Linked DNA regions of Pseudobacteroides sp.. The protein of the gene in region 2 interacts with the protein of the main gene of each other region in a pairwise test. Links are inferred from orthologs where the notes say so. Each region holds a gene or a part of one and is shown on either strand. Other genes may lie near its edges. The genes, in order: ftsW and VIO64_RS16345.

Region 1 (10,660 bases), on a different replicon or contig from region 2:
CCGTTTATGATTACATAAAGTTGTTAAACGCTAATTCTTCAACTATAAATACTCAAATTGAAAACGAGTACTTATACAGGGATTATGAAAACAAGGATGAAATATCCAAGTTCAAGCTTAGGTTGTGGGAACTTGACATTACTTTGGATTCATTGGTAAATGTTACTCCTTCTGATGAAGAGTCTGTCAAAATTTCTATCTCTACAGCCCGTAAGCTTCTATACAACCCTGAAGTTTACAAAAATATTTCGTCAAAGGCAGGTATTCCTTATGACTTGCTTGACAGAGATGTCAGAAACAACAAAAAATTTATAGAAAAGCATAAAGCCTATATAATAGCTTTAGCTCTTATTATGAGCAGCAATTTGTCTATATTTAAAAGCTATCTCAAGAATATCGAATCAGGTAATAAATCCCCTGATAACGTTGGAATTATTCTTGAGCTTTATAAGGAAAAGGCATTGATCTTTACTTTGCAAGGCAAGTTTGCAATAGCTAAAATAAAGAACACTCCAAACCTTTATTTAGGTAAACAAATGGTTGTAAACAGCGATTACATAAAACAGCCTTCCAATATTACAAGGTATTCTATCTTTGCCGCCAGTTTTTTTGTTATTACTTTGACGATTTTGGTTGGTTTTACTTACCTTTTAAAGAGCGATTCAACCCCTGCATATTCTCCAAGTAAGGTTGGATCAAAAGGTATCGTTGCAAAAAACGATACTCCGGAAAAAAAGCCTTCAATTCCCGCTGTTACTGCTACTTTTACAGCAGCGTTCAGCCCTACACCGGAGGCAAATATTATAAGCACCGATTTTATACCTGCAACGCCAACACCTGAACAAACATATAACGATACTGTAGTAAAGCCTTCGGCTACTAAAAAGCCCAAAGCCACTAAAAAAGCACCCTCACCGGCACCCACGCCGCCTACGGATAAAGCAGTAGGACCGCCTGATACACCGATAATCGGCTGTGATATAGATAATGTTAAAATCGGTGATACATATACGATAACAATGAACATGACCGGTGGAAATAACGGGACAATTATTGTTCTTTATGAAAATGGTAAAATAGTTCTTTTTAAAAGGCATAAAGATGATTCCCCAAACCCGCAAACTGCATCCATGTCTTTTAAGGCAAAATCTAAGGGAACATTTAAATATTGGTTTAAATTACTTAACAGTAAAGGATCAGCAATAAGTGAGACTATTTCAGTCATGATCCAAAAATAACATCCGCTATAAGTTTCGCTCATGTGTTGACTTAACTCGTCAACACCCGCTCAAAAGCGGAAGTAATTTTTCATTCATGCCTTAGTAAATGTACGACAAGCAGTAAATGAAGATAAAGAATCAAATGTATTCCTAAACTAATTTTACCTTGGAGATGATAAAATGAGCTCGGATTTTATTAACAACGAAGTTTTCAACAACGATAATCTAATGAATGCCTTGACAAAGATGAGGGAAGGAGATCTTTCATTAAGGGAGCGTTTCATTGAAGAAAACAAGACCATGATCATGAAAGTTGTGTCTCAGGTCTTGAGTAAATCAGCAATTCCTACGAACAGTAAGGAATATGAAGCTGCTATTACTGCTTTTAACTACTGTATTGACCATTATGACTTTAACGATAACGATAGCTTTGCTACATATTCAGAAAAGATTATTAAGGAGTGGTTATATCATTTTTTATGGGAGGAAAGCTCAAGTAGCTCATCTAGTATAGATCCCTCCAATGATGATTCAAAAGAATATTTGTATCGTAATTTTGAAAATAAGGATGAGATCATTATTTTCAAGCAAAAGCTATGGGAATTCGGTATAACCTTAAGGGACCTTTTCTTCCTAGGCCCAAGAGAAGTAGATCAGATCATGTTTTCATTAAAGATTGCAAGGTCCATTGCAGACAGTCAAACACTTTTTAACAGCATGTTCAATCTTAGGTCTATTCCCTTGGATGATTTAGACGAGAGGTTTAAGGTACAAAGAAAACTTATAGAAAAGAATAAAGAATACATAATAGCCCTTGCAATAATATTAAAAAGTGATTTGAAGGTGTTAAAAAGCTATCTCATAAACATATCCCAGGGTAAGCCTACAGAAAACATAGGTATCATACTTGAGCTTTTCAAAAAAGATGCTATTGTAATGAATTTTTCAGGGCAGTTCATTATTATAAAAGTGGACAGGAGCAATAACAGAAGCATCGGCAAGCAGGTTCAGCTTAATAAGGACGGTTCACAACTATCCTACAACAAAATATTAAAGTTTGCAGGTGTTGCTGCAGGTTTAGCTGCTGTTATTGTGCTTGTTGTATTCGGAAGTAAAGTATTTCTTAATAAATCAGTTGAAACTGTATCCCCTTCTCCCTCAAGCAAGGTAATTATATTGGATGAGCCTTCTCCAGTGGAAGAAACCTATGAGCCTTCTGAAGGTCCAGAAGCTACAGAATTTCCTGAGACTGTAGAAACAGCGGAAGTCAGCTCCACTCCTGCTGTTATTGAACAGACAGAGTCTCCCATAGCAGGTTTTCCACTAGACGAAGAGAATGATTCAGAGGATAATGAACCTTCAAACAGTCCTGCTGATCCAACTTCAACACCGATTCAGCCCACAAGGCAGAGAGCAACCAATACAAAATCGGCAAGACCTACACCCACAACAAGAAGAGCAACACCTAAAAAGCCAGCGGATAGTCTTGCAGTAGCTACTAAGCCATCGATAAAACCTTCAGCAGCTCCAGAAATAGCAGGTGCTAAGGGTATACCAGGAATTGTTCAAATATCATCGGATACTTATTCTGTAAAAGTCGGGGATTATTTTTCGCTATCAATGAGTATGTCGGGAGGAAATAACGGAACTACACTTATTTTGTATGAAAACAATGAAGTTATTTCATCAACCTCATTGAAAGATAATACACCGGAGCCGCAATCCAGAACAGTTGCCATCATTGCCGAAAAGAAAGGTATTTTCAATTATAAGTGGAAACTTGTTAATGATTTCGGATCCAGCTCCAGCGGTTCATTAACAATGATTGTAATCGATTGATGATAGGATAAAAAGTAAAAAACAAAAGTAAAAGGCTCAAAAATAAAGGACCGTATAGATAAAAGTTATTAATCTATATGGCCCTTTTATTTTAATGTCAGTTTGATACCTTATTATCCTATTATTCTTTTATCCTAAATCTTTATGTGCTAGCCTCCTTCTAATCCTCAGGGAACAGCCTGCTCATTGGAACAATAGATTTTTCAGATGAAGAGCTGCTCCACATAAGCTTAACCCTTCCAGTAAGTGCTCCATTAAAATACTCAAGCTTTATTTTATGCTTATGCCCGGCTTTTAGTGCTATTTCCCTAGTACGTGTGGAGAACTTAAATGTTTCAGCCCATTCGTTTATTTCCAGCTTGTCATCTATCCATAGCCTTACTCCGCCATCGTAGTCAATATGGAATGTATAATCCTCACTATTAATAGGTTGAATATAGCCTGTCCATCTTATACTGAATTTTTGATCCTGATTTATCCTCTTATCAGGAGAACCCGTTCCCCAGTTAAAATTGATTTCCTTGTCAATCCCTGAGGCCTTAAGCAACGTCAAATCGGAATTATCATAATATTCGCTGGTTAATCCTTTTCCTTCACCCGGAAATACAGTTCCTACCGGTAATTCAGAGGTCGAAGGGTATAAGCACGAAACAGGAACAATTGATTTTTCCATTAAAATGCTGCTCCACATGAGTGATATTAACCCGTTACCTGTATTATTATAGAATTCGATTTTAATATCATATTTCTCGTTGCCCTGTAAAACTATTTTCCCTGTGTCAGTTACATTAAATTGATCGTTCCACTTATCAATAATAAGCTTATTGTCGATCCAAAGCCTTACACCGTTATCTCGGGTAACATAAAACGTGTATTCTGCCGTATACTGAGGCTTTATATAACCAGTCCAGCGAACGCTGTAAGATTCATCGTTCTTAAGAGCACTGGTCGGAGGATAATCTGACACCCACATAAAGTAAATATATTTATCTATTCGCGTCTTCACTAAGTTTGTCAAATCTATATTATCGTAATATTCACCCCTTAACCCAGTTCCTTCTTCTTCTGGTTTTGGCGTTAATGATATCACACTGCTCGGCTTGCTTGTTGATGGATTTATACTGCTCTTGTCAGAATTTATTTTGTTGCTTGATGGAGTATTTGACATATTTGGTGAATTTGTTTTACTTGAAGGTGCTTTAGAAATACCAGGTGTACTTGGAATAATCGGTGTATTTTTTAAATCACTGCTTTTCATACTTGGAACAGGCGTAACTACCGAAGCATCAGGCTGTTTTGTGTTCGGAACATCTGAATTATCCGGTACCGGTGTGCTATGATCAGCATACTTCCTCACTTCTTCATATGCAATAATCAAATCCGATACTTCAAAATTTTTAGAATCACTAAGAGATATTTTGCTTCCTGCCTTTACAATCTCCTTGTATAAGGCATATCTTCCTAAAGAAATTCCGCTCTTGTCAGCTGCTTCAATATCGTTTTTATTTAGCTGAAAAACAGCTATCTCGTTAGCCTCTCCAGGCATAGTACCAACATCTTTCTTCAAACTGCTCAAAAGATTTTTCAACTTGTCATTGTTGGCTTCAGTTTCAGCTTTTCCATTTATATTTGCCTGCAAGGCGCCCGTTATTAAAAAATAATTTTTAGTATTTTCTTTAACTATTCCTTTATCCACGCATCTGCTTAATATAATATAAAAGGCCTCATTTATCTTCATGCCTTCCGGTTTTAAATCCACCATCAATTCCTTGGCGTCTCTATTTAGATAATCGGCATTCATCACTTTATAATCTTTATCAATAGCAAACTGAATGCTCGGATTAATATCAAGGCTCACATATGCCAGAACCTTGTCATTAAAAGTGCTTTTATTATGCAATATACTTGCATATAAAGCTATTCCTACTAAAAAAACAACGACTGCTGCCACTAAAGATACTCTTTTTAATATAAAGAACTCATTGATTATATCGCTCTTTTTGATATATATTTCTTGGCTTACATACATGGAAGGCTTTCTTCTCAACTTGAAATATCCGTTATCTTCAGTCAGAACAGTTACTGAATGTTTTCCAACGTAAATTATTATACCCTTTTTATCCATTTTTTCCCCTGCCCCCTAACGTACGACCAAGATAGGACTGCAAATGCTCAAAATCATTCCCGTATATTATAGAAACAGATATAATAAACTCCCTGTTTCTTTCAATAGTCCTTGGATGTACATCAACTATCTTGGTTAGCTCCTTCATAGGAAAATATTTTTTATTAATTATTTTCTTAAAAATTTCTTTATTCTGTGCTATCTTTTTTCCAACCTTGACACACATTTCTCTTGAGTCGCTATGCTTTGGTGTATATTTATGTAAATCACTTAATTTAATTCCAAACGCTTTCAACTCCTCATCAAAACTTTTGATCTCTTGAAAAAGTTCTATCCTGTCATATTTGGATATAGCCGGCTCGTTAGTATACTTTTCATCAAACTGAGTTTCTTTTTCTTCCAAATATGAAAACGGTATTTCCTTACTCCTTTTAGACACAACTCGTATATAATCAATAATTCTCCGCTTAATAATCTGCTCAGCAAAGCTAAAAAAGTTAAAGGTTTTATAGCTTTTGTTGCTATCGAATTTATCAATAGCTTCATTGAAAGCAATAAGCCCAATACTGTATTCATCGCAGTTTTTTAAGCCTTCCTTGTTTGGTACCGCATTTGAAATAACCTTTAAAATAAAAGGTATGTAATCGTTTATAAATTTATCCCTAAGTTCTTCATCCCCCGCTTTAATTCTGTTAACCAAATGCCCGGCATGCTCTTTGTCAGAATTATAGACAGTAACAGTAAAAATCAAAATTAAGCACCCCTTTTATAAGCAGGAATTTATATAACCAAAGCATGAAAGAAAGTTTAAATTGATTCAAAGTTATTATCATAGTTAGTAGGTTTTGAGTATATATATTTTTTTATCGGCATATTGTTTCAATAACTTCTATACGATAACATTCGTAGTGAAATATTTTTTTTGTCGTAATATGAAAATTAATTAAAAATTAATTAAAAATTATAAAAATTTATAAAAATTTAATAACTTGAATAGGCTGAAAGAAATAGCTTTTTTTAGCATAATGTTATAAGATATTATTGCCGATAAAAATCTTGCATTTCATTTCAAGTTAATTTCAATCATTTAAGGGAGGTTTTCTAGTTGAATACATTTAATAACGATATAAACAGTGATGATTTTAATGCATTCATGTCATACGAACCATATCAAAATAACAAGGTTTCATTGTGGGAAACTGTTGCAAGGTTGGCTTCAATAAACGAATTCGGGCTTTACATGCGTGAAGCCAGCAAGATAATACCTTTGATTCATAGAGAATTATTGGAAGTAAACAGTGAAACAAGAAAGCTTTTTGGCAGAGCAGGTGAAACTAACCCATGGATTATATCGGACAGCAACAGACTAAAGCTATACAAGATGGCTCAAAAGCTGGCAGACCTGCAAGAAGGCAAAAGAATAAGAATTAAAAGAAAAACTGCTGCAAAATCAACTGCTGCATATTCAGGCATATTAAGACTAAAGGTAATAATTGCAACAATAATTATATTTGCTGATTCCTTTAAGAAAGTTTTGCCTTTAGAAGAGCAATTCCTACAATTGCATAAGGATATAACATATATATTCACATCCGCACTGGAAATAGACAACGAGATAATAAAGGCAATGGAAAGCAACAGACTAAAGAATTTTTTTAAAACCTACTGCTAAAATTGAGTTTATATTTTTTTATATTAATTGATTTGCCCATGAATTAACACAACCACCTGGGTAGCTTATAGTAACTTTACCGTACTTCGAAAGGATTGCCCCCATAAAGATAATTGAGCATCTCATTTCAACTGCAAGTTCTTCGGGTATGAAGGTATTGTTTATCGTTGAAGAATCAACAAGGATTATGTTATCTTCCATATTTACCTTACACCCTAAACTTTTTAATATATTTACCATTACCTCAACATCTTTTAGTCTGGGACAATTTTTTATAACACTAAGGCCTTCGTTCAATACAGTAGCTGCTAGTATAGGTAATACAGCATTTTTTGCACCTTCAACAACAATTTCGCCTTTTAATTTTTGTCCACCGACAATAACAAGTTTACTCATTTTTACAACACCTCCGAAAACCCGGTGGAAATACTCCTAATTTAGTCAAGATCAAAAATAACTTCCGCTATAAATTTCGCTCATGTGTTGACTTAACTCGTCAACACCCAGGATGCATGGCGAGCAGTTTAGCGGAGCTAAACGACCAGCCGCGTAGAAAGCGGAAGTAATTTTTCATTCATGCCTTATATAAGAATTAAAGAAAAACTTTAATCCTTGACTATAACAGCTGCATTAATGAACTTATGGAATTCATCTTGCAGCTGATTTGCAATGCACTTATGTTATCATATTATGCTGGGTTTACAAAAGTGTTACCTTTTTTATGTCAAGAAGGTTGAAAAATCACTTTTCACATATCTCCATCACTAGGCTATATATTTTTTCTGCAGCATCCCTGACACCAATCAAACCAGCATTTTTTGACATTTGCTTAAGCTTTGCTTTGTTTTTTACAGTTTCACTTATCGTTTTATGAAGCTGCTCTCCATTAAGATCCTTTTCCAATATTACCTGTGCAGCACCGTGTTTTTCAAGGGCTTTGGCATTGTGCTCCTGATGATTTGCCGTTACATAAGGTGATGGTATCATAATTGAGGGAACAGAAAGTGCTGTAAGTTCACTTATTGTTATTGCCCCTGCCCTGCAAACCACCAGATCTGCTGCTGCCATAACACCGGCCATGTCAAAGATATATGGAAGCACCTGAACCGAAGGAAAACTCACTCCTTCCAGTTTTTCCACAACATTATTATATTGCTTCTCACCTGTTGCATAAATAATCTTAAAACTTCCTTCTCTGTAATAGGCTTTGAGCATATCCACCACCGATTGATTAATTTTTTCAGCACCCAGGCTTCCTCCAAAAATCACCACTAATGGATTACTGCTGTCTACCTTTAGGTTTTCTCTTGCTTTACCACGTTCAATTTCAAGCATTTCCTTACGTATTGGATTACCCGTAAGCATTATCCTTTTTGCAGCCTTAAAGAACTTTTCCGATTCCTTAAAGCTAATGGCCGTTACATTGGAAAATCTCGAAAGAATTCTGTTTGTAACACCTGGGAATGCATTTTGTTCATGGATAAGTGTTGGTATCTTTTTCATAGAAGCAGAAAAAACAACAGGACCACAAACGTAGCCCCCGGTTCCTATTACTATGTCAGGCTTAAACCTTTTTATTATTCCGCGAGCCTCTGAAAGCCCTTGAAACATCTCCTTAAAAGCAACAAATGTATCCTTAGAAAGCTTTCTTCTAAACCCTCTTACCTTTATAAGCTTAAGCTCAAATCCCTCCCTTGGGACTAATTTAGTTTCAAGGCCTCTTTCGGTGCCGATAAAAATTATTTCCGATTCCGGATTTTTTGACTTTATATACTTGGCAATTGCAAGCCCTGGATTTATATGACCTGCAGTACCGCCGCCAGCTATCAATACTTTCAATAGACTCACCTCATATTCTTTCATAATTTGCCTGTTTTGATATGTTCAAAAGAATCCCTATGCTGCAAAGCATAAATGTAAGGGATGTACCCCCTGAACTAAAAAACGGCAATGCAATACCTGTTGCCGGGATGGATGATGTAACAACCGCTACATTCAAGACCACCTGTATTCCTATTAAAGACGTTAAGCCGATTGCAACAAGGCTTCCAAATACGTCTGGGGTATTAATCGCTACTTTTATACCCCTCCAGATGAATACAAAGAACAGCATCAATATGGCTGAAACACCAATAAAACCCAACTCTTCCGCTATAACCGCAAATATGAAATCGTTATAGGGCTCAGGCAGATAGAGATGCTTCTGCATACCCTTACCCACCCCTTTGCCGAATAAACTTCCCGAACCTATTGCATAAAGAGACTGAATTATCTGCCAGCTGTCACCCTGCTTATCCTGCATGGGGTCTAAAAAAGTTGTGAGCCTTTTCCTTGCATGTTCCATTGTAGTAATAACAAATATAAAAGCTGCTACAACAGGTGCCCCCAGTAGCACAAAGTGCTTTATCTTTGCACCGGCACAGAACAGAATAATTGTTGCAACAATAACAACCAAAACCGTACAGCTTAAGTGAGGCTCAATTAATAGTAGCCCCGAAAACAGGCCGATTAAAAGCAGGTACGGTACCAAGCCCTTGAAGAAATACTTCAGCTCATCTCTTCTCTTTGACAAACTATATGAAAAAAATAAAATCATTGAAATCTTTAATAGCTCAGAGGGCTGAAATGAAAGGGGGCCGATAAAAATCCACCTGTAAGCACCGTTAAGTTTAGTTCCTATCCCAGGTATTCTTACTAATATAAGTAAAACCAAGCTCGCAACAAATAAAATGGGGGATATCTTTCCCAGCTTATGGTAGTCTATCCTTGATATCACCAGCATTCCAATAACACCGACTGCTGCAAACAGCATTTGCCTTTCTACAAAATAGTAGGCATTACCTTTATGATAATAATATGCACTAGGGTAACTGGCACTAAAAAGCATGATTAAGCCTATGGAAAGCAGCATCAGTACAGATATGAATATCCAAAAATCAAAAGGTTTCTTTCCCTTCATCAAATACCCTCCACAAAAATCAGATTCAACCTTTATAAAAAACGATTCCAATGCTGCATAGTACAAATGTTACAAACCAAAATGTGTAAACTACCTTGGTTTCCTTCCAGCCTGAGAGTTCAAAATGGTGATGGAGAGGTGCCATTTTAAAAATCCTCTTTCCCCTGGTTTTGAATGATATTACCTGTATTGCAACAGAAAGTATCTCAGCTACATATATGGCACCAACCAGAAGTATTATAAAAGGCATCTTCATCATAATTGCAAGAGTGCCGACGGCACCTCCTAAAGCCAATGATCCCGTATCACCCATAAAAACCTTGGCGGGATGAATATTAAATGTAAGAAACCCGAGGCATCCTCCCGCGACGAAGGAGGAAAACACCATACTGTATTCCCACTCCCTATTGGTCATGGCAATAAGAGTAAAGAATACCATTACAATAATGGTTGTTCCAGCCGCAAGACCATCCAACCCATCGGTAATGTTTACTGCATTTGTTATACTGTACAGCACAAATATTACAAATATTATATAAAACCACTTTTCATTTATTATTCCTAAAAAAGGAATGGTTATATCTACACCAAGATCGGTAAAGTAAGCGGTATATATGGCAAAAACAGCTGCCACAAGCAAAAGGCCTACAGTTTTCTGCTTGGGATAAAGCCCATCCTTCCTTTTTTTCTTAACTTTAATAAAATCATCAATAAAACCTATTAGTCCAAACCCTATGGTGGCTATAGACATTGGTATCATGTTTGGATATACTCTGCAAAAATAAACAGATAATAAAAGAATAGGTATTAAAAAAATCAAACCTCCAATGTTGGGTGTACCTGTC
Region 2 (10,754 bases):
CCAACCAGGTCCATAAGTTTGTCAAGCTTGCTTACATTTACGCTTATTATGTTTTGCTGCGTGGATTTACCAGCCTGCTCCTTTTCCCTTTCAGGTTTTGCAGACTCAGGCATAACAGGTTTAGGGCTTTCAAGATCTATTATCGGTTTTTTCTTAATTGCTGGAGCCGCCTCGCCCTTCTCCACAACTTCCAACTCAAGCTTTTTTAGGAATATCGTCTCTTTGAGGATCTTTTCAATGTCTTCAAAGGAGCTGTTGCTGTTAAAAAACATCTTGAACCCGTTTTCCCTTATAACTTGGGCACTTTCTTCATTTTCAATAATATCCGATGGCTCACTCATTATATCTTGTGCTACATCCTTCAAAGAATGTAGGACTGAAAAGGCACGAATGTTCTCCATTTCGCAGCCATCGTCAAAATACAAAGCAGCCCTGAAGCAAGTTTTTACAGTATCACCATTTAAGCTATAGGTAATATAATATTTCTGTTTTTTATTATCAGCAGTCTTTTCCTCGGAACTGGCTGCTTTCTCAGATGCTGAAATGCCTCCAACTCCTTTCAAATCCCCAAGGTATGTCTTGATGTTATTTACCAGATCTCCGGAGTCACCATCCGGCTCAATCCCCCTCTCAATCTTTGAGAGCTCTTCCTTGATAAAATCCGTACAGCAAAGAATAAGATCACTTAGTTTAATGTAATCCACCTTAGCAGGCTTTGATTCTCTCAGAAAAAAAAACAAATCCTCTATTGAATGTGCCAGAGTAGAGATTCCATTAAAAAGCATCATTGCAGATGAGCCCTTTATTGTATGCATAATTCTAAAAATCTCATTAATGGCTTCCTGAGAATAGCAACTGGATTTTTCGCTTGAGATAATAAGCTGCTCCAACTGCTCAATAAGTTGATTTGTCTCAAATTTGTACATTTCCAACATAGGCTCTCTGTAGTTATCAGACAATTAAACCACCTCTTCTTATTATGTGTTAATAAAGCAATACCGGGATATTACAATGAATTTAAAACTTTCATGACATGATCTTCCTTGAATGGCTTTACTATAAAATTCTTGGCACCTGCTACTACAGCATCCCTCACATATGCCTCCTGCCCCATTGCCGATACTATGATTACTTTTGCTTTTGGATCCAATTCCTTAATCTTTTTGGTTGCTTCTATACCATCTAGGATAGGCATTGTAATATCCATTGTAACTATATCGGGCTTTAGCTCTACATACTTCTGAATACATGCGACTCCGTTCTCTGCTTCTCCCACAACGGTAAAACCATTCCTTTCAAGCATCAGTTTCAGCGATGTCCTCATGAATGCTGCATCATCAACTATTAAAACACTTGGCATATGATCACACTCCCTGATTATTTTTATTCCTTAATTAATTTGAAAAATATTACATTGTATAGTATATTAAAAATAGCAGTTTCAATTTGTCACCGTATGTTTTCAATAGCTAAAACATAAGTCTATACTAATATCGTCACGAAAATGGTTAATGTTTATATGAAAATGAATCATTTGGACAACAAAATCAGTTAAGGAGGAACATTATGAATCAACCCTATGATATGCCTTTAAGTGAATTAAAAGAATATTTACCAGCTCTGACAAGAGAGAAAGATTTCAACGCATTCTGGGAAAATTCTCTTTCCGAATTAGAATCTGTCCCTTTGGAGTATTCTCTTGACCCCATTGATTATCCTGCCAAGGGTATAAAAATGTATAAGCTCAGCTTTAAGGGCTTTAATAATTCCCATATATCAGGATGGTTTGCAATTCCACAGACCCAAGGTCCTCATCCGGGTATACTGCATTTTCATGGCTATAACTGGGCTTTTGACGGCAGGCATCATGATGTGGCTAATTATGCCCTTCGTGGATATGCCGTACTTTTTATGTTCTGCAGGGGCCAGCAGGGAGACAGCATTGATAATGTAGTATCCACCCATGGACACAGCACAGGCTGGATGACCAAGGGCTTGCTATCACCTGAAAAATACTACTATCGAGCGGTTTACATGGATGCGGTTAGAGCTGCGGAAATATTGGCATCTATCGAAGGCGTCAACAAAGACAAAATAGCAGTAGTGGGAGAGAGCCAGGGTGGTGCCTTAGCTTTAGCTACTGCAGCATTATCGCCAATTCCGGTACTTTCTGTTACCGAATACCCATTTCTGTCTCACTTTAATAGGGCAATAGATATTTGTCCAGAGGGGCCATATGGTGAATTGAATGAATTTTTCAGGCGTAATTCAGCAGATCCTCAAATTGAGATTGAAGCCAAAAAGACCCTCTCATATTTTGATATGATGAATCTTGCACCTAATATTAAATGTCACTGCCTCACATCAATAGGACTTGTTGACACAATTACTCCTCCATCAACCGTGTTTGCCGCATTCAACCATATGAAATGCTCAAAGGAAATATCTGTGTTCAGATATTTCGGTCATGAATATATACCCGGGTTTCTTGATAAGAAGCTTAAGACATTGATGGAATTTCTTCTTTAATACTTCCAAGAACCGATTAAAGGTGGTAAGATAATAATGTTGTCAACTTTAATATTTCAAATAAAACACGAAGAAAGGTGAAAAACATGTCTACAAATGAAAACAATAATATTGAGGAAATCTTAGAGGTTTCTTCAGACATTATCGAAAAAAAACAAAACTGGGCTGGATTTGTTGAAACAACCGTTGTTAATTTTTTTGTTGAATGCAAGCTTGAAAAGCTCAATATTGAAGACGGAAGAGGGAATAAAGCAAAGCTTGCAAGGCAGAAAGACGACACAATAAAGGTGGAATACACCTCCACAACAACATTATAAAATAGAACAAATAATAATTTTAACCGGATTTGAAGACCAAATCCGGTTAATGCTTTAATTAGATTAAAAGTGCAAAAAGCTTACATTTGACTACTTTTATCTGCAGATCAGTGTTTATGTTTCCCCAGATGATCGCTGCAGTATTCATAATCACTTCCGCAAGTTCGGCAATAGCCAAATTTCAATTGAGGGTAATCCTCTGATGTTCTTCCGCAAACCCTGCACCTATGAACAATCTTAAAATTTCTCTCAGGCACAATAACCTTGAATTTCCTTCTTTTTTGCTGCTTTATCAACTTCTTAACCTTGGGCCCCACCCATCTTTGATACATATCACTGCCAAAGAACATAATGAAGCTGGTAAATGATAATATTGCTGCAATCTTAACATACAGGTAACCAAACATTATGGTGTACAGCACATACAAAAGCTCAAACCAAGCAAGGTATTTAACCTTAACCGGTATAATGAAAAACAAAAGAAGCTTAAAGTCAGGATTTATATAAGCAAATGCAAGGAAAATGGACAGAATGATAAACTCAGATGTCCCGTATCCTGTTATAAAAGCAGCTATTATTGCTGAAACCATACCGATAAAATAATAGAGCGTCAGCCTGAAACTGCCCCAGTACTTTTCCATAGATGTACCAAACATATAGAATATGTAAAGCATAAATATAACTGCTATGATACCCAAACCCGGAGGAACAAAAATAAAGGATATCAATCTCCAGACTTCCCCGCTTAAGACTCTTGAAGCATCCAGTGCCAATAAACCAAACACACTGTTACTTCGAGAAAACTCATTTACCGCGAACAATATGGCAGTTACTATAACTATATACCTTACCAACCCGGGAATGGAAAAACGTTTGTACTTCCTTTCAAGCTTATCTATCCAGTTCATTCAAACATTCCTTTCATTTGATAATAGATTATGTATAACTAAAGTCTGTCACTTCTAGTCATCCAGATTACTGCCCGTTTCAAAATTTACTCCTACCTCATATCCTTTTTGAACTTCCTTGCCCGGTAAAACTGATTGGGAAACAGCAAAACCTTCCCCATTGACCTTTATATTAAGTCCAATATCATTAAGTGTATTTATGGCCTCCAAAACAGTTTTCTTGCTTAAGTCAGGTACCTTTACCATTACAGGCTTATCGGTTTTATACATATACAGTGTAATAAATGAATTCTCCCTTACTATTGTCCCCGGCTTTGGGTATTGGGATATAACCTTTGTGTTCTTAACATCTCCCAAATCTTCCTTTATAAAATCAAGCTTGCTTTTTTTCAATTCTGCAGCAGCGTTTTCAATATCCATATTTCTTACATCAGGGACAGTGTATTCCCTTGGAATAAGCTTCTTATCACGCTCTGTGTATTTTCTTTCAACACCTAAATGTTCCAGTGTCTCTTCAATAATTTTTCCAGCTACGGGAGCCGCTACATACCCCCCTGTGTGTTCTTTCATATTGGGATAGTCCAGCGTAACCAATATTGTAATTACAGGGTTATCGATAGGTGCAAGCCCTGCAAAGGAAGCCACATATCTTTCTTCATCCTTATAATCAATGGGCACGGCCCATGGAATATTCAGGTTTTTAGCCAAGTCAGGCAAGCCTAATCTGTTTGTATTTTTTGTTGTTTCAGCTGTACCTGTTTTACCAGCAACACCATACCCTTTTACGTATGATTTCCCTCCTGTACCGTTAGGGTCACTGACAACACCTAATAGTATATCCTTTAATGTTTCACTGGTCTGCCTTGAAATTACATTTCTAACAACCTCAGGTTCATTTCTTTCAATTATATTTCCATCCTGGTCTGTTATTTCTTTTACTATATGAGGTTCCAAAAGTTTTCCTCCGTTGGCAATAGCCGAGTATGCCGTTATTAGCTGAAGAGGCGTTATTGTAAACCTCTGTCCAAAGGAAGCAACAGCCATATCCAACTTTGTAGGCTTCTCCTGAAATATACCGCCAAGTTCTTCAGGAAGTTCTATACCTGTCTTATCATAAAACCCAAAGGCTTTCATATACCCATAAAATCTATCTAATCCAACATCCTGAGACAGCTTTGCGTATACAGGATTACAAGACCTATACATACTGAGTCTGAAGCTTTCAACTCCATGCCTGTTGGGTAGGTGACAATCTATTTTAGGTGAATTGGGAGTTAGTCTGTATGTAAAATCGTTAACAGTTGTATCGGGAGTAACCAGTCCTTCTTCTATACCTATGGCAGAAGTAATGGTTTTAAATGTTGAACCAGGCTCATAAGTGTCAGCAAGTGTTTTATTTTTCCATATGTAATTCCATAAGAATTTCCCTTCATTCTCTCCGGTACCTTTCCATTTGGTTGGATCTGCCCCTTGCGGCACACCGGTGGGCTTATTCAAATCGAAATCAGGCTTTGAAACCATCGCAAGAATTTCACCTGTCCTGGGATCCATTACAATTGCAGTCCCCCCGTTAACAACCTTAAACTGGGTTATAGCTTCACTCAAAGCCCTATCTGCTATATCCTGAATCACTTCATCAATTGTAAGGACTATATTTGACCCATCCCTTACATCGATGACCTTGCTTTCTCCAGGCATTACTCCCTGACCGCCTGCATCAACCTCACTCAAAATTTTACCAGGTTTTCCTTTCAGGTATTTATCCATGGTTCTTTCAATACCCAGCACCCCACTGTTTTCAAAGTCTGTAAACCCAATAACATGTGAAGCTAAACTGCCAGCAGGATAGTATCTTTTCGGCTCTTCTTCAAGATAAACACCCTCAATCTTTTTTTCCTTAATCCAGGTCTTAATCTTTTCGGAGGTATCCTTATCCACTTTCCTTTTTATAAGCTGGTATTTACTTTTTTTGTTTGCCAGCTTTTTTGAAATTTCGTTTTTATCGGTCTGAAGAATCTGGGACAACATTGATGCTATTTCGTCCGCATCCTCCTTCAGCTTGTGGATATTCTCAGGGCACACGGATATTGTATAATAGGGTATACTCACTGCAAGCTCTTTTCTATTCCTGTCATAAATATTCCCTCTTCTTGGGGATATCAATGTATCTCTTGTCTGCTGTGCCAAAGCCGCTGAACTTAGCTTGCCGCCTTCAATGATCTGAAGCCAGACAAACCTGCCAATCAAGGCAGTTATCATGGCTACAAATATGAATAATACAAAAGCAATTCTCCCCTTTTTTATCTTTTGTAATGAGCTCAAAAAACTTCACACCTTTCCAAACAACTTACTCTTATTAAAAAACACTTTAAATTTAAAGTGTTTTTATTTGATAAATGAATATATTCTAAATATCGGCACATTATTAATTTTTACATAGGAAAATCTTTATCGGTTTTTTTATGTTTAAATGTCCTTACATGTTTTGAGTAATCATCTACTATATGACCATTTCCAATGAGCTTGTATTTGTATATTATAAGACCATCCAACCCAACAGGACCTCTCGCGTGAATTTTACTTGTGCTTATACCTACCTCTGCACCAAAACCATAACGGAATCCATCAGAAAACCTTGTTGAGCAATTCCAAAATACATTTCCCGAATCCACAAGACTCATAAACCTAGCTGCCTTATTTTTATCCTTCGTAATAATTGCATCGGTATGTCCCGATCCATAACGATTTATATGCTCAATCGCTTCGTCCAAATCCTTTACTATCTTAACGGACAGAATATAATCAAGGTACTCAGTTGCCCAATCATCCATAGTTGCAGACTTAGCATCAACAATCCCCCGAACCTTCTCACATCCCCTAAGCTCAACATCCTTTTTGTCAAGTTCTGCCTTAAGTGCAGGTAGAAAATCCCTTGCAATCTTTTCATTTACAAGGAGTGTTTCAGCTGCATTGCAAACTGCAACATACTGAGTTTTGGAATCTGTAACGATCCTTACAGCCATATCTGTATCAGCATCTTCCTCAACATAACAATGGCATATTCCGTCAGCATGCCCCATTACAGGAATCCTGGAATTATTCATTATATGCCTTACAAACTCATTTGACCCCCTAGGAATAATAAGGTCTATATAACCGTCCATTTTCAGCATTTCACTTACATCCGACCTTGTTTCAATTTGACTGATCCAACCCTCTGGCATGCCGGCCTCAATAGTTGCTTCATCTATAATCTTTGTCAAAATCCTGTTAGTTTCCTTCGCCTCTGAGCCACCCTTTAATAAAACACTGTTTCCGCTCTTTAAGCAAAGTGTGGATATCTGAACCAATGCATCAGGTCTTGATTCAAAAATTATTCCTATCACGCCGATAGGGCATGTAACTCTGTAAAGCTCCAAACCTTCATCAAGCTCAGTAGAAGATAGTGTTTCCCCGACAGGGTCTGGGAGACCTATAAGACTTTTTATACCCTCTATGACATCATTTATTTTGCTTTCATCGAATTTAAGCCTCTTTAATAAAGGAGCTGCAAGGTTTTCTTTTTCGCTCCTTTGCAAATCTTCCTTGTTAGCCTCTACAATCTCATTTTTTCTTTCTCCAAGCTTTATCGCAATGTTCTCCAAGGCTTTATTCTTCAATTCTCCACTAACAGCAGAAAGCTTAATGGAAGCCTCTTTAGCCTTTATGGCAATCTCCTGCATATTCAATACAACCAACTCCTTGTAAATTTATGTTCCAACGACCAAAGAAGAAAATCACTTGAGATTTTGCAACCTTTAGCCTTATAATATCCTTTTTGCACACTGTTGGGAATTTATTATATTCTAACATAAACCATTTGTTTTGAAAAACATTTTTGCTTATTTAATGTATGATTAAAAAATTACATTCGCTTTCTACGTATCTGGTGGTTTAGCTTCACTAAACTGCTCGCCATGCACCCCGGGTGTTGACGAGTTAATTCAACACCTGAGCGAAATTTATAGCGGAAGTTATTTTTTGTTCCTGCCTAAGAATATTTCCGATAGACTAGTTTAAAATGGTTCTAATCTATCAGCTCAATCTTTGCGTCCCCAATTATCTTTGTTTCACATGCAAGCCTGTATCCCTTCTCAATCTGCTCATCACTTAAAAACTTTTTTTCAGCTTTTGACAACTCCGAAACCTCTCCGTCTGCTACCCTGACCATGCACTTTCCACACTTTCCCCTTCCGTCACAACTCGCCTTTATCTTTAAATTTAAGTCCAAGGCTACATCCAATATTGATTTTTCTTTTTTTATTTTTGTTTTTTTAATGAATTTAACCTTCATAAAACCAATCCTCCATAGCTTAATAAAATCCATTATCCATCTATACTTACCACTATTTTATATATTTCCTCCAAAAAAAATATCTAAATAATATAAATAATAAATAAAAGAAGATCCTGGTCATCCACGATCCTCTTTTATTTGGATTTGTACGCTCCCTATAAAGGTTTCCTAATCACTTATGGAACACTATTATTTTTCTGCCCTCAAGTTTGATTATTGTTCTCCGCTTCCTTTAATACTTCTTCGAAACTTTCTTCGAAGTCGGAATTCTTGCTATAATACTTTATGTTTCGAGCCATTTTTTCAAGCGTATTCAAAGAACTGGCACCTGTAGCATTCTCCAACTTATCATGACTGTCCGACATCAAACTTAGCGAATCTTTATATCTTTCTCTGAATTTACTTTCAAATTCCTTATTCACATTGTCAAATGAAACTTCATTTATATTAAATTGCTGACTGAAATTCAAACCTTGGGTGTTATTACCTTCCATAATCCCTTACACTCCCTCATGTATTATTGGGTCCCTAACTATTCCTTTGTATTATTCTTTTCTTCTGATGCCCTTTTCTTTTCATTTTCCTTTAGCTCAGATGTGCTTTCATCTTTTCCATATTCTTTGTTGAAGGGTGACTTCTCTAAGAAACTTCCAATTTCCATATCAATCTTTCCAAAAGGGTTCCATCCTTTCATAACAAAACCTCCTAATGGATAATGTTTTTATAATGTTTATTTAATAATATTTTGTATCATTATCATGAAAATTATATTTGTTAATAATGCTAAAAAAGCCTTAATGTACGAAAACACTTCCCACTTAATTCCATAACATTTAAAAGTGTTTATTCAATATTTGGATATTACTATAAAATAAGATAATTCCCTAAAAAATAAAAATGACTTATTCATGTGAATAAGTCATTTTTATTTTAGTTGCGGGGGCCGGATTTGAACCGACGACCTTCGGGTTATGAGCCCGACGAGCTACCATACTGCTCCACCCCGCGATATGAAAATCGCATTATAAGTGATGTTAGTGCCGGAGACCGGAATCGAACCGGTACGGAGGATTAGTCCGCAGGATTTTAAGTCCTGTGCGTCTGCCAGTTCCGCCACTCCGGCATATCTGCATCACTTATCAGCGACTTTTACATTGTAATACATTAATTGTTGTTTGTCAATAACTTTTTAATGTTAAATTGTGCTATTTTTATATTTCTATAAAAGCTTAATTGCTATCATGAGAAATTGGGTGTAGAGTACACCATCATTCCCCATATATACACAAATATCCGGGTAATTTACCCGGATATTTAATATAATCAATTAAGTTGATATCATTTAAAATTGAGCAGATCTTCTGTACCCACCACTGCCCCTTTTGGATTCAAAATTTTTCTTTAAATCATGAAGCTTTTCATCACTATCCTTCATGAACTTTGCCAGTCGCTCTTCGAATGACAGGTTATCAGTGCTATTTCTGTTCCAGTCAATATCAACAGGCTTAACAGTTCTGTGATTAGTATTGGATTCTTGAGCTTTCTTAATAGATAAACTAATCTTACCGTTTTTGTCTACTGAAATAATCTTCACTTTAACAACTTGATTTTCTTTGAGATGTGACCTTATGTCTTTGACATATTCCTCAGCAACTTCAGAAATGTGCACCAGACCTGTTTTTCCTTCCGGCAGTTGAATAAAAGCCCCAAAACTGGTTATACCGGAGACCTTACCTTCAACTATCTTGCCAACTTCAACCAGCATAAAAAATATTATCCTCCTTGGAATATAAATAGGGTAAGTTAATTATACCTCAAAAAATGCATTTCGTCAATACCCTATTAAGCTCCCAAAACTCCTAGCAGACAGTTACATTATCTATTCACATCAATATATACTCTTTCATTCTTTTTAACCATTCCAAGCTCTTCCCTTGCCATCTTTTCTATGTACTCATCACTGTTGACATTTTTCATTTGCTTTTCCAAATCTGCACCCTGCTTTTTCTGAAGAGTAATCTTGTTCTCCAAATCTGCATGCTGTTCTTTCTTAGAATCTAAAAGCCCTTTAAGGCTAACACTTATGTAGCCTGAGTATAAAAGAATCAAAGCAATAACGATGAACCAAAATTTACTCTTTCTCTTTTTCTTCATAACCATAACTCCTCTTTTGTACAAAATCGCTTGCGATTTTGCATCCTTGGTTATTGTCGTGAGAAATTGTGGTGTAGCATACATCATAATTTCATAGACATTAACAAACATTTTAACACCTATATTTTATAATTCAATAACTTATTTGTAAATCCTTCTTTGATACTTATATTTTTTTTCTTTTGTTTCTAAAGATTCTATTTGATATTTTATACTTATCCAAATTTATCCTTGCTACCCTTTTTGAGTTCCTTAAAATTCTTGTAAAAATTTTATATATAAAAATGCATGGTATTGAGAAGAACCTGAAGATAACTCTTATAGGATAAATAAGTATTCGCCATAATGTTTTTAGTACCCTTTTGAGAAATTCAATAACTCTTAAGGATACATACATGACCACCTTACTTAATAGAAGTATATATAAAACCGCCCCTATAATGGTTCCAAGAAAAATATATCCCCTGATTTCACCTTCGTTTCCAATGTATACAATGGTAAACATAATCG

Evidence for each region.
Region 1: the proteins of VIO64_RS16345 (region 2) and ftsW interact in binary tests that used the Escherichia coli proteins (3 or more experiments, as listed by UniProt). The link is inferred for Pseudobacteroides sp. from one-to-one orthologs.

What each region holds. Positions count from the first base shown.
Region 1 is NZ_DATCTU010000112.1:88,922-99,581, reverse strand. Bases 7,761-10,660 are described here. They hold ftsW (putative lipid II flippase FtsW), read right to left. Parts: upstream 9,816-10,660; coding sequence 8,706-9,815; downstream 7,761-8,705. Other genes in these bases: mraY (phospho-N-acetylmuramoyl-pentapeptide-transferase), read right to left, coding at 9,841-10,660; murG (undecaprenyldiphospho-muramoylpentapeptide beta-N-acetylglucosaminyltransferase), read right to left, coding at 7,761-8,695. Also shown: VIO64_RS18215 (hypothetical protein), read left to right, coding at 1-1,238; VIO64_RS18210 (anti-sigma factor domain-containing protein), read left to right, coding at 1,401-3,059; VIO64_RS18205 (PA14 domain-containing protein), read right to left, coding at 3,220-5,184; VIO64_RS18200 (sigma-70 family RNA polymerase sigma factor), read right to left, coding at 5,177-5,935; VIO64_RS18195 (hypothetical protein), read left to right, coding at 6,290-6,856; VIO64_RS18190 (UDP-N-acetylglucosamine 1-carboxyvinyltransferase), read right to left, coding at 6,875-7,252; more of murG, read right to left, coding at 7,598-7,760.
Region 2 is NZ_DATCTU010000103.1:22,309-33,062, forward strand. What follows is about bases 3,443-6,436. They hold VIO64_RS16345 (penicillin-binding transpeptidase domain-containing protein), read right to left. Parts: upstream 6,077-6,436; coding sequence 3,809-6,076; downstream 3,443-3,808. Other genes in these bases: VIO64_RS16340 (hypothetical protein), read right to left, coding at 3,443-3,754; VIO64_RS16350 (glutamate-5-semialdehyde dehydrogenase), read right to left, coding at 6,187-6,436. Outside these bases: VIO64_RS16320 (chemotaxis protein CheA), read right to left, coding at 1-959; VIO64_RS16325 (response regulator), read right to left, coding at 1,007-1,360; VIO64_RS16330 (acetylxylan esterase), read left to right, coding at 1,567-2,529; VIO64_RS16335 (hypothetical protein), read left to right, coding at 2,616-2,846; more of VIO64_RS16340, read right to left, coding at 2,954-3,442; more of VIO64_RS16350, read right to left, coding at 6,437-7,476; VIO64_RS16355 (2Fe-2S iron-sulfur cluster binding domain-containing protein), read right to left, coding at 7,821-8,087; VIO64_RS16360 (hypothetical protein), read right to left, coding at 8,294-8,584; VIO64_RS16365 (hypothetical protein), read right to left, coding at 8,623-8,784; VIO64_RS16380 (S1 domain-containing RNA-binding protein), read right to left, coding at 9,433-9,855; VIO64_RS16385 (septum formation initiator family protein), read right to left, coding at 9,966-10,244; spore cortex biosynthesis protein YabQ, read right to left, coding at 10,411-10,754. UniProt on the Escherichia coli protein: Essential cell division protein that catalyzes cross-linking of the peptidoglycan cell wall at the division septum. Required for localization of FtsN.